DNA from 3 places in the Pseudomonas sp. CH61 genome. Region 2 is predicted to be linked to each of the others. Evidence: predicted binding sites of a transcription regulator. Region 2 holds the regulator's gene; each other region holds the start of a gene.

Region 1 (3,278 bases), 1.3 Mb from region 2:
CGATCCTGCCGCGAAGCGGGTGCGCCCTATCCGGATGCCCTTCCAACAGAACAATCTTTAAGCAGATAGAGCTTGCGCGCGGGGTCGCATAGCACATGCCGCAAAGAGTCTGTTTGTACCATATCGCCAAATCCAGACCTTTCGCATCTTTACTTTTCCAGTCTGCAACGTCATCCCAAGGGAAAACTGTTGGCCCCTCCCAGAGAAAGTATTGCTTTATCGCTGCTGGGGTAATTGGCTCAAACTTGACCGCTGCTGCATCAATATTTGGGATTCTCGGGGCAATGTCCTTGAGAAAGAATTTGTAGGCGATCTTTCGCGAGTTTGATCTGAATGTCTGGTTACGAAGATCCGTTGCTTTGCCTTTTCTTCTCATTGTTTTCATCTGTTTGGATCTGGTCGCAGAAGATAGCCAGCAGAGAGGGGGCAGCGAAATCAGACGTGGCGGACGCGTTTTGTAGGACGTTACTTCTGTGAGTGGAGGATTTCGGAGTAGGAGGGGTGGAGATAACGAAGACACAAAAAAGGTCATTTCAGTGGTATCGCTGAAATGACCTTTGGTGAGGTTGCAGCGCAAAAATTCAGATCAATTGCAGAGCCTTTCTCCACCATGAGTTCACAACCGTGCGGTTTGCCTGTTCTCGCTCCGTCACCATGTGTGGCACATCTTGCAACCGTATCCACGGCTGATTATTCCAATGCAACAAACTCAACGTCATGTCCGGCCAGTTGAGCAAGCTGAGGTGTGGGCGTTCGCTTGTGCTGGGGTGTTGGGCGTCGCGCAGGGTGGGGATGACCTGGTGGGTGAGCCATTCGCGCAGGGCTCGGTATTCGGGGCAGTAGTGGTAGACGAGGAGGGCGTAGATGCCGGATTCGCTGATCAGCAGGGTGTTTTCGATCTGGTTGTGGATCAAGGTTTTGTGGGTTTGGTATTGGTCGGGGTCGAGTTTTCGCAGCATGCGTTCGTTGAGGTAGATGTGTAGCAGGCGACTCAGGTCTCGGGCGCAGAACCAGGGTTGGTTCTGGATGAGGAGGGCGTGGAGGGGGAGTTTGTGGCGGGTGAAGATGTGCGGGGTCAGATAAGTCTCTTCTTGATTCATTGTGCAGTTCCTCTTGCTTAAGGGGCTGCCCTCAATCGTCGCCAAACGATTGGGTGGCAGTTGTACGCGGGTTGGCGAACCGGAGCAAAAGGAACCCGGCAGACCCGAAGGTCTCCCACGCACAACCGCCATGAAACGATGTGGCGGTAAATGTAGCCGCCATCATGGTTGTCGTGCGCCTTAAGCTGTTCGGGTCGCCAAACCCGGTGCTGAACATTCAGCATCGGATGAGCTTAGAAACCTGGGCTTTTCGGCGCAATCGGACGGCGGTGGTGCAAGTTGTAGGAAGTTGCCGAGAAGATTGAAGGGCTGGAGATCAAAAGATCGCAGCCTTCGGCAGCTCTTACAGGGGGCGCGGATTATTCGGCGGGCGGCGTCAGCTTGGCTTCCATCTCGGCAACCTTGGCTTCGAGGCTTTCGAGGCGAGCGCGGGTGCGGGCCAGTACGACCATCTGGCTGTCGAATTCTTCGCGGCTGACCAGGTCGAGTTTGCTGAAGGCACTTTGCAGCAGCATCTTGAACTGGCTTTCGATTTCGGCTTTCGGCAGCGGGGTGTCGCCGCTGAAAAGGCGGGAGGCGGTGCCGCTCAGGGCGTCGAGGAAGTCTTTGGGCGCGAGCATGGTGGATGTCCTGGAAACAATGGCCGGCAGTGTATCACGCAGTGTCTATAGTCAATCTCGTGGTCAGGGATGCACGCTTTTCGCGCAGGCGGACGGATGGCGACGCACCGTTGTTGTGCGTATCCGGATGGGGTTTCGCACGGGATGGCGTGCGACAGCGGCCAAGGGATTGAAATCAGGGGATTTTGGCGAGATGGCAAGGTTTCTGCTTAGTCACCTTCGACCCATGCACTGATGCAGTCGCTGTGACGAATGCAGTGCGGCAGACGGAGCGGGGAGTTTCGTCGGCAGCGGTTAGCTGGCGTCAGTCGGGCAGGTACGGCCGACGATGCGTTACAAAGCCAGGCACTGCGCTTAGACTTGAGTCGGGTTTGTTTTCCTGGGGCAAGTCCACCAATTCGGGAGAGAGTTTTCATGAAGCTAGTCACTGCCATCATCAAGCCGTTCAAGTTGGACGACGTGCGCGAGTCGCTGTCCGAAATCGGCGTGCAGGGCATTACCGTTACTGAAGTCAAAGGCTTCGGCCGGCAGAAGGGTCACACCGAGCTGTATCGCGGCGCGGAATATGTGGTCGATTTTCTGCCCAAGGTGAAAATCGACGTGGCCATCGACGACAAGGATCTGGATCGGGTGATCGAGGCGATCACCAAAGCGGCCAACACCGGCAAGATCGGTGACGGCAAGATCTTCGTGGTCAATCTGGAACAGGCGATCCGCATCCGTACCGGCGAAACCGATACCGACGCGATTTAACCGCCGCCACAAACCCCAACGCCCCAGGAGAAAACAATATGACTCTGCGTAAATTCGCAGGGCTAGGAGCCCTGTTGTCTATCGTAATGCCAAGCCTTGCAATGGCGGCAGACGAAGTGGCGGCCCCGGTCCTCAATTCCGGCGACACTGCCTGGATGCTGACCTCAACGGCACTTGTGCTGTTCATGACCATTCCCGGCCTGGCGCTGTTCTACGGCGGCATGGTTCGCTCGAAAAACATTCTTTCCGTGATGATGCAGTGCTTCGCCATTACCGGTCTGATCAGCATCCTGTGGGTCATTTATGGCTACAGCATTGCGTTCGACACCACCGGCATGGAGCAGGGCGTCGTCAACTTCAACTCGTTCTTCGGCGGCATGGGCAAGGCGTTCCTCGCCGGTGTCACGCCCTCGAGCCTGACCGGTCCTGCGGCGTTGTTCCCTGAGGCGGTGTTCATCACCTTCCAGATGACCTTCGCGATCATCACCCCGGCGCTGATCGTCGGTGCGTTCGCTGAGCGGATGAAGTTCTCCGCGATGCTGATCTTCATGGCTATCTGGTTCACCCTGGTTTACGCGCCGATCGCGCACATGGTCTGGTCCGGCAACGGCGGCTTGATGTGGGACTGGGGCGTGCTCGACTTCGCGGGCGGCACCGTGGTGCACATCAACGCCGGTGTCGCCGGTCTGATTGCCTGCCTGGTATTGGGCAAGCGTAAAGGCTTCCCGACCACCCCGATGGCCCCGCACAACCTCGGTTACACCCTGATGGGCGCGGCGATGCTGTGGGTCGGCTGGTTCGGCTT
Region 2 (3,278 bases):
ACGTGGTGACTTCGGTGGGCAACCTTGCCTACTTCGAACAACTGCAGACCGCTGGCGACACCAAGCCGGTTCAGGGCTGGGGCGTGACGATCCAGTACCATGCTGCGCAGAATCGCGTCGTGCTGATCGACAAGGCCAAGGTTGTCGACAAGGACAACAACACGACGCAAGGCGAGAAAATCGTCTATGACACCGTGAAGAAACTGGCCAGCGCCGGTCGCGCTACCGGCAGCAAGGTTACCGAGTCGCGTCCGCGCATCGACATGGTGATCCAGCCGAAGAAGAAAACCGACGAGAAAACCCAGTAATGGCAACTCTGAAAGCTCAGCACCTGGCCAAGGCCTATAAAAGCCGCCAGGTCGTGCGTGATGTCAGCCTGTCGATCGACAGCGGCCAGATCGTCGGCCTGCTCGGCCCGAACGGTGCCGGCAAGACCACCTGCTTCTACATGATCGTCGGCTTGGTACAGGCCGATCAGGGCCGCGTACTGATCGATGATCTGGACGTCAGCCACCAGCCAATGCACGGCCGTGCAAAGGCTGGCATCGGCTATCTGCCGCAAGAAGCGTCGATCTTCCGCAAACTGTCGGTGGCCGACAACATCATGGCCATCCTCGAGACCCGTCAGGAACTCGACAAGGCCGGTCGCCGCAAAGAGCTGGAAAGCCTGCTGCAGGAATTCCACATCAGCCACATCCGCGACAACCTCGGCATGAGCCTGTCCGGTGGTGAACGCCGCCGGGTGGAAATCGCTCGCGCGCTGGCAACGGCACCGAAATTCATCCTGCTCGACGAACCGTTTGCCGGTGTCGACCCGATCTCGGTCGGCGACATCAAGCAGATCATCCACCACCTCAAGGCCAAAGGCATCGGTGTGCTGATCACCGACCACAACGTTCGTGAGACGCTGGATATCTGCGAAACCGCTTACATCGTCAACGATGGTCAGTTGATTGCCGAGGGCGATGCAGAAACCATCCTGGCCAACGATCTGGTCAAGGAAGTGTATCTGGGCCACGAGTTCCGCCTGTAAGCGCAACAGTGCCCGGTGCGCCGCCCGGGCGCTGTATCGATTCAAGCAGGATTTAATACGCTTTAATTGTTACAGCGCTCTAGGCAAACACTTCAGTTTCAGGCATATAATTTGCTTAAGTTTGGCGCTCCGGCGCCCTGTAGTGGATGGCGCATAGCGCCGGCGAATAAGGTGTTAAGCCCCTGCCATGAAACCATCGCTAGTCTTGAGAATGGGCCAGCAGCTGACGATGACACCGCAGCTGCAACAGGCCATCCGCCTGCTCCAATTGTCGACCCTGGATCTGCAACAGGAAATCCAGGAGGCGCTGGAATCCAATCCGATGCTCGAACGCCAGGAAGAAGGCGACGACTTCGACAATTCCGACCCCATGGCCGACAACGCCGAACAGAAGCCCACCGAAATCCAGGAACCCTCCTATCAGGAAACCGCGCCGACGGTGGACAACCTCGAGGACGGCGAATGGAACGAGCGCATCCCCAACGAGCTTCCGGTCGACACGGCCTGGGAAGACGTCTACCAGACCAGCGCCAGCAGCCTGCCCAGCAGCGACGATGACGAGTGGGATTTCACCACACGCACGTCCGCCGGCGAGAGCCTGCAAAGCCACCTGCTATGGCAACTGAACCTTGCACCGATGTCCGACACCGATCGCCTGATCGCCGTGACCCTGATCGATTGCATCAACAATCAGGGCTACCTGGACGAAACCCTCGAAGAGATCCTTGAGGCGTTCGACCCGGAACTGGACATCGAACTGGACGAAATCGAAGCCGTCCTGCACCGCATCCAGCAGTTCGAACCGGCCGGCATCGGCGCGCGCAATCTCGGCGAATGCCTGCTGCTGCAATTGCGCCAGTTGTCGGCCAAGACACCTTGGCTGGCTGAAGCGAAACGTCTGGTCAGCGATTACATCGACCTGCTTGGCAGCCGCGACTACAGCCAGTTGATGCGGCGCATGAAGCTCAAGGAAGACGAACTGCGTCAGGTCATCGAGCTGGTGCAAAGCCTTAATCCGCGCCCGGGTTCGCAGATCGAGTCAACCGAAGCCGAATACGTCGTGCCCGACGTGATCGTGCGCAAGGACAACGAACGCTGGCTGGTCGAACTCAATCAGGAATCGGTGCCACGCCTGCGCGTCAACGCCCAGTACGCTGGTTTCGTCCGCCGCGCCGACACCAGTGCCGACAACACCTTCATGCGCAACCAGTTGCAGGAAGCTCGCTGGTTCATCAAGAGCCTGCAGAGCCGCAACGAAACCCTGATGAAAGTTGCCACCCAGATCGTCGAGCATCAGCGCGGTTTTCTGGAGTACGGCGACGAAGCGATGAAGCCGTTGGTCCTGCATGACATCGCTGAAGCGGTCGGCATGCACGAATCGACGATTTCACGGGTGACCACGCAGAAATTCATGCATACCCCGCGCGGTATTTATGAGCTGAAATACTTTTTCTCCAGCCACGTCAGCACCTCCGAAGGCGGCGAATGCTCGTCCACGGCGATCCGCGCGATCATCAAAAAACTGGTTGCTGCGGAAAATCAGAAAAAGCCGTTGAGTGACAGCAAGATCGCTGGTTTACTGGAGGCACAAGGCATTCAGGTGGCTCGCCGCACCGTCGCCAAGTACCGCGAATCCCTCGGGATCGCGCCTTCGAGCGAACGCAAGCGGTTGATGTAAGCCACGTTACAGCGTTCCAGTGGCAGGCTATCCAGCCTGCCGCTTTATGCACTGGCAACGAAGGAGAAGCTGTATGCAAGTCAACATCAGTGGACACCAACTGGAAGTGACCGAACCTCTGCGCGACTACATCAACGAAAAACTCGACCGATTAGAGCGCCATTTCGACAAGATCACCAACGTGCAAGTCACGATGTGCGTCGAAAAGCTGAAGCAGAAAATCGAAGCCACCTTGCATATTCCCGGCGGAGAAGTGGTTGCCAATGCCGAGCATGACGACATGTATGCCGCCATTGACCTGCTGACCGACAAGCTGGATCGCCAACTCAAAAAGCATAAGGAAAAGACCCAAAGCCTCCTCCAGGGCGCGACAGGTCGATAACCCCCCATTCCATGATCCGACTTGAAAGTATCCTGACCCCCGGCCGTTCCCTTGTGAACGTGCCGGGCGGCAGTAAAAAGAAAGCCCTCGAACAAATTGCCAACCTGATCGCCCGCGAAGTGCCGGATCTGGCCATGCAGGATGTCTTCGAGGCGTTGATTGCCCGTGAAAAACTCGGTTCCACC
Region 3 (3,278 bases), 680 kb from region 2:
GTGCCGTTATTGGCGCGCAGGGCTTCTTCGGTTGGCAGGCCGGCCAGTTCAAGAATGTCGTAGGCGTTGCGCGCAGGCTCACGGTTGGCGGTTTCGGGCGCGGGTGATGCGCTGGGTGCCTGCGGCTCGACACGATTGAGCGGCGGTAACTCCACTGGCTGCGCTTGCACGCCGTCTGGCGAGTGATCGCTGTACACCGTGTTGCCGTTGGCGTCGGTGTACTTGTAGATCTGCGCGGCGGCGGGCAGGGCGATCAGCAGCAGTATGTAGAGAAAGGTGCGACCCATGAAATCGACCGGGATTGAAAGCGATGGGGTGCAGCATAGGCCAGACGCGGCGGTTGGCCCAACTCGGTAAACATTCAGAGATCATTCAGACACCACAAATCCCCTGTAGGAGTGAGCCTGCTCGCGATGGCGTAGTGTCAGTCAGCATCACCTTCAATGATCCACCGCTATCACGAGCAGGCTCACTCCTACAGGGATTTGCGTCGAGCCATAAATCGCAATAAAAAAGGCCTCCCGAAGGAGGCCTCTTTCACTCACGCCACGAAACGCGGCGCTACCGGATCAGCAGCTGTAGTACAGCTCATATTCCAGTGGGTGTACGAAGGTGCGAACCTTGATTTCTTCTTCCGATTTCAGCGCGATGTAAGCGTCGATGAAGTCGTCGGAGAACACGCCGCCCTTGGTCAGGAACGCACGGCCCTTGTCCAGCTCTTCCAGGGCTTCTTTCAGGCTGCCGCAAACTTGCGGGATCTCTTTCGCCTCTTCAGGCGGCAGGTCGTACAGGTTTTTGTCAGCTGCGTCGCCTGGGTGGATCTTGTTCTGGATACCGTCCAGGCCGGCCATCAGCAGAGCTGCGAAGGCCAGGTACGGGTTGGCAGCCGGATCCGGGAAACGTGCTTCGATACGGCGGGCTTTCGGGCTCGACACGTAAGGAATACGGATCGAAGCGGAACGGTTGCGAGCCGAGTAGGCCAGCATTACCGGAGCTTCGAAGCCTGGTACCAGACGCTTGTAGGAGTTGGTCGCAGGGTTGGTGAAGCCGTTCAGGGCCTTACCGTGTTTGATGATGCCGCCGATGAAGTACAGAGCGGTATCGGACAGGCCGGCATAGCCTTCACCGGCGAAGGTGTTCTTGCCGTCTTTCCAGATCGACATGTGTACGTGCATGCCCGAACCGTTGTCGCCGTACAGTGGCTTCGGCATGAAGGTCGCGGTGCGGCCGTAAGCGTCAGCAACGTTGTGCACAACGTACTTCAGGGTTTGGGTTTCGTCGGCTTTCTTCACCAGGGTGTTGAACTTGACGCCGATTTCGTTCTGACCGGCAGTCGCCACTTCGTGGTGGTGAACTTCGACGGTCAGGCCCATTTCTTCCAGTGCGTTGCACATGGAGGTACGGATTTCGTGGTCGTGGTCGAACGGTGGCACCGGGAAGTAGCCGCCTTTGACGCCTGGACGGTGACCCTTGTTGCCGCCTTCGATGTCCTGATCGGACATCCATGAACCTTGCTCGGAGTAGATCTTGAACATCGAGCCGGAGATGTCCGACTTGAATTTCACCGAGTCAAAGATGAAGAACTCAGGCTCAGGACCGGCGAACACAGTGTCACCGATACCGGTGGCTTTCAGGTGTTCTTCGGCGCGCTTGGCGATCGCACGTGGGTCGCGGTCGTAGCCTTGCATGCTCGAAGGTTCGATGATGTCGCACACCAGGATCAGGGTGGCGTCTTCGGTGAACGGGTCGAGAACGGCAGTTTCGTCAACCGGCATCAGGATCATGTCGGAGGCTTCGATGCCTTTCCAGCCAGCGATGGAGGAACCGTCGAACATCTTGCCGACTTCGAAGAAGTCTTCATCCAGCGCATCGCGAGCCGGCATGGTCACGTGGTGCTGAGTGCCTTTGGTGTCCGTGAAGCGCAGATCAATCCACTTGACGTCATGATCTTTGATGAGTTGAACCGTCTTCGACATATGTCCTCCGGGTGGCTTCGGGCTTGGTAGTGGATGCCCTTGAATTTGGGTGATGCCGGCGCGAATACTCTGCCAAGGCAACCTGCCTCACAAGGGAGCAAATTGCATGCCAGTGCCCCAGCATGGGTTTTTTGCCCCAAATTCACGCTTGTTAAGGCTTCAAACGCCTGAATGCTGAAAATCTCGCCCTCTAATGTAGCGTCTTGATTCGAAAATGACCTGTTTTGGTGCGTGCAAAACCTTCTGCACATTAACTGGTTAAACCTTGAGCAATTTCCGCTATAATCCGCGCCCCCCTTTTTCGGCTGGCCGTTCGCGCGCTGTTTTCATGAAACTAATCGTAAAAGTCTTCCCCGAGATCACCATCAAAAGCCGACCTGTCCGGACGAAATTCATCCGCCAGTTGGCCAAGAACATCCGCACCGTGCTCCGTGACCTGGACCCGGCCGTGGTGGTGAACGGTGTGTGGGACAATCTCGAGCTGGAAACCCGCGTTACCGACGCCAAAGCCTTGAAAGAGATGGGTGAGCGCCTGACCTGCATGCCGGGCATCGCGCACTTCCTGCAGATCGACGAGTACCCGCTGGGCGACTTCGACGACATCACCGAGAAGTGCAAAGAGCACTACGGCGCTGCGCTGGCCGGGAAGATTTTCTCGGTGCGCTGCAAGCGTGCCGGCAAGCACACGTTCAGCTCGATGGACGTCGAAAAATACGTCGGCAGCAAGCTGCGCCGTGAGTGCGGTGCTGCCGGTATCGACCTGAAAACGCCGGAAATCGAAGTCCGTATCGAAGTTCGCGACAAACGGTTGTTCGTCATTCATAGCCAGCACAACGGCATCGGCGGCTACCCGCTCGGCGCCCTGGAGCAGACGCTGGTATTGATGTCCGGCGGCTTTGACTCGACCGTTGCGGCCTACCAGATCATTCGTCGCGGCCTGATGACGCACTTCTGCTTCTTCAATCTGGGCGGTCGTGCCCACGAATTGGGCGTAATGGAAGTCGCGCATTTCATCTGGAAGAAGTACGGCAGCTCGCAACGCGTGCTATTTGTCAGTGTTCCGTTCGAAGAAGTGTTGGGCGAAATTCTCGGCAAAGTCGATAACAGTCATATGGGCGTCGTATTGAAGCGTATGATGTTGCGCGCGGCCTCCAACATCGCCGACCGTCTGCACATCGAGGCGCTGGTTACCGGCGAGGCGATCTCCCAGGTGTCGAGCCAGACGCTGCCGAACCTGTCGGTGATCGACTGTGTGACCGACAAGCTGGTCCTGCGTCCGCTGATCGTGGCGCACAAGCAGGA

What was found. Region 2 encodes sigma-54, which starts transcription at its own class of promoters, with help from an activator protein. Its sites were predicted from a motif close to ANTGGCATNNANNTTGCTNT; they were not measured.
Region 1: the regulator sigma-54 is predicted to act here: its motif matches at 1,913-1,932, upstream of glnK (P-II family nitrogen regulator).
Region 3: the regulator sigma-54 is predicted to act here: its motif matches at 2,071-2,090, upstream of glnA (type I glutamate--ammonia ligase).

Annotation. Positions count from the first base shown of each region.
Region 1 covers NZ_CM182098.1:5,522,376-5,525,653, reverse strand. The annotation lists gene AC5SEM_RS24955 (N-acetyltransferase) at 1-385, opposite strand, end outside; gene AC5SEM_RS24950 (BRO-N domain-containing protein) at 582-1,100, opposite strand; gene AC5SEM_RS24945 (accessory factor UbiK family protein) at 1,460-1,720, opposite strand; gene glnK (P-II family nitrogen regulator) at 2,135-2,473, shown strand; gene AC5SEM_RS24935 (ammonium transporter) at 2,512-3,278, shown strand, end outside.
Region 2 covers NZ_CM182098.1:233,076-236,353, reverse strand. The annotation lists gene lptA (lipopolysaccharide transport periplasmic protein LptA) at 1-308, shown strand, start outside; gene lptB (LPS export ABC transporter ATP-binding protein) at 308-1,033, shown strand; gene AC5SEM_RS00975 (RNA polymerase factor sigma-54) at 1,221-2,711, shown strand; gene hpf (ribosome hibernation-promoting factor, HPF/YfiA family) at 2,785-3,093, shown strand; gene ptsN (PTS IIA-like nitrogen regulatory protein PtsN) at 3,105-3,278, shown strand, end outside.
Region 3 covers NZ_CM182098.1:6,156,349-6,159,626, forward strand. The annotation lists gene AC5SEM_RS27755 (DUF4124 domain-containing protein) at 1-287, opposite strand, end outside; gene glnA (type I glutamate--ammonia ligase) at 570-1,976, opposite strand; gene thiI (tRNA uracil 4-sulfurtransferase ThiI) at 2,305-3,278, shown strand, end outside.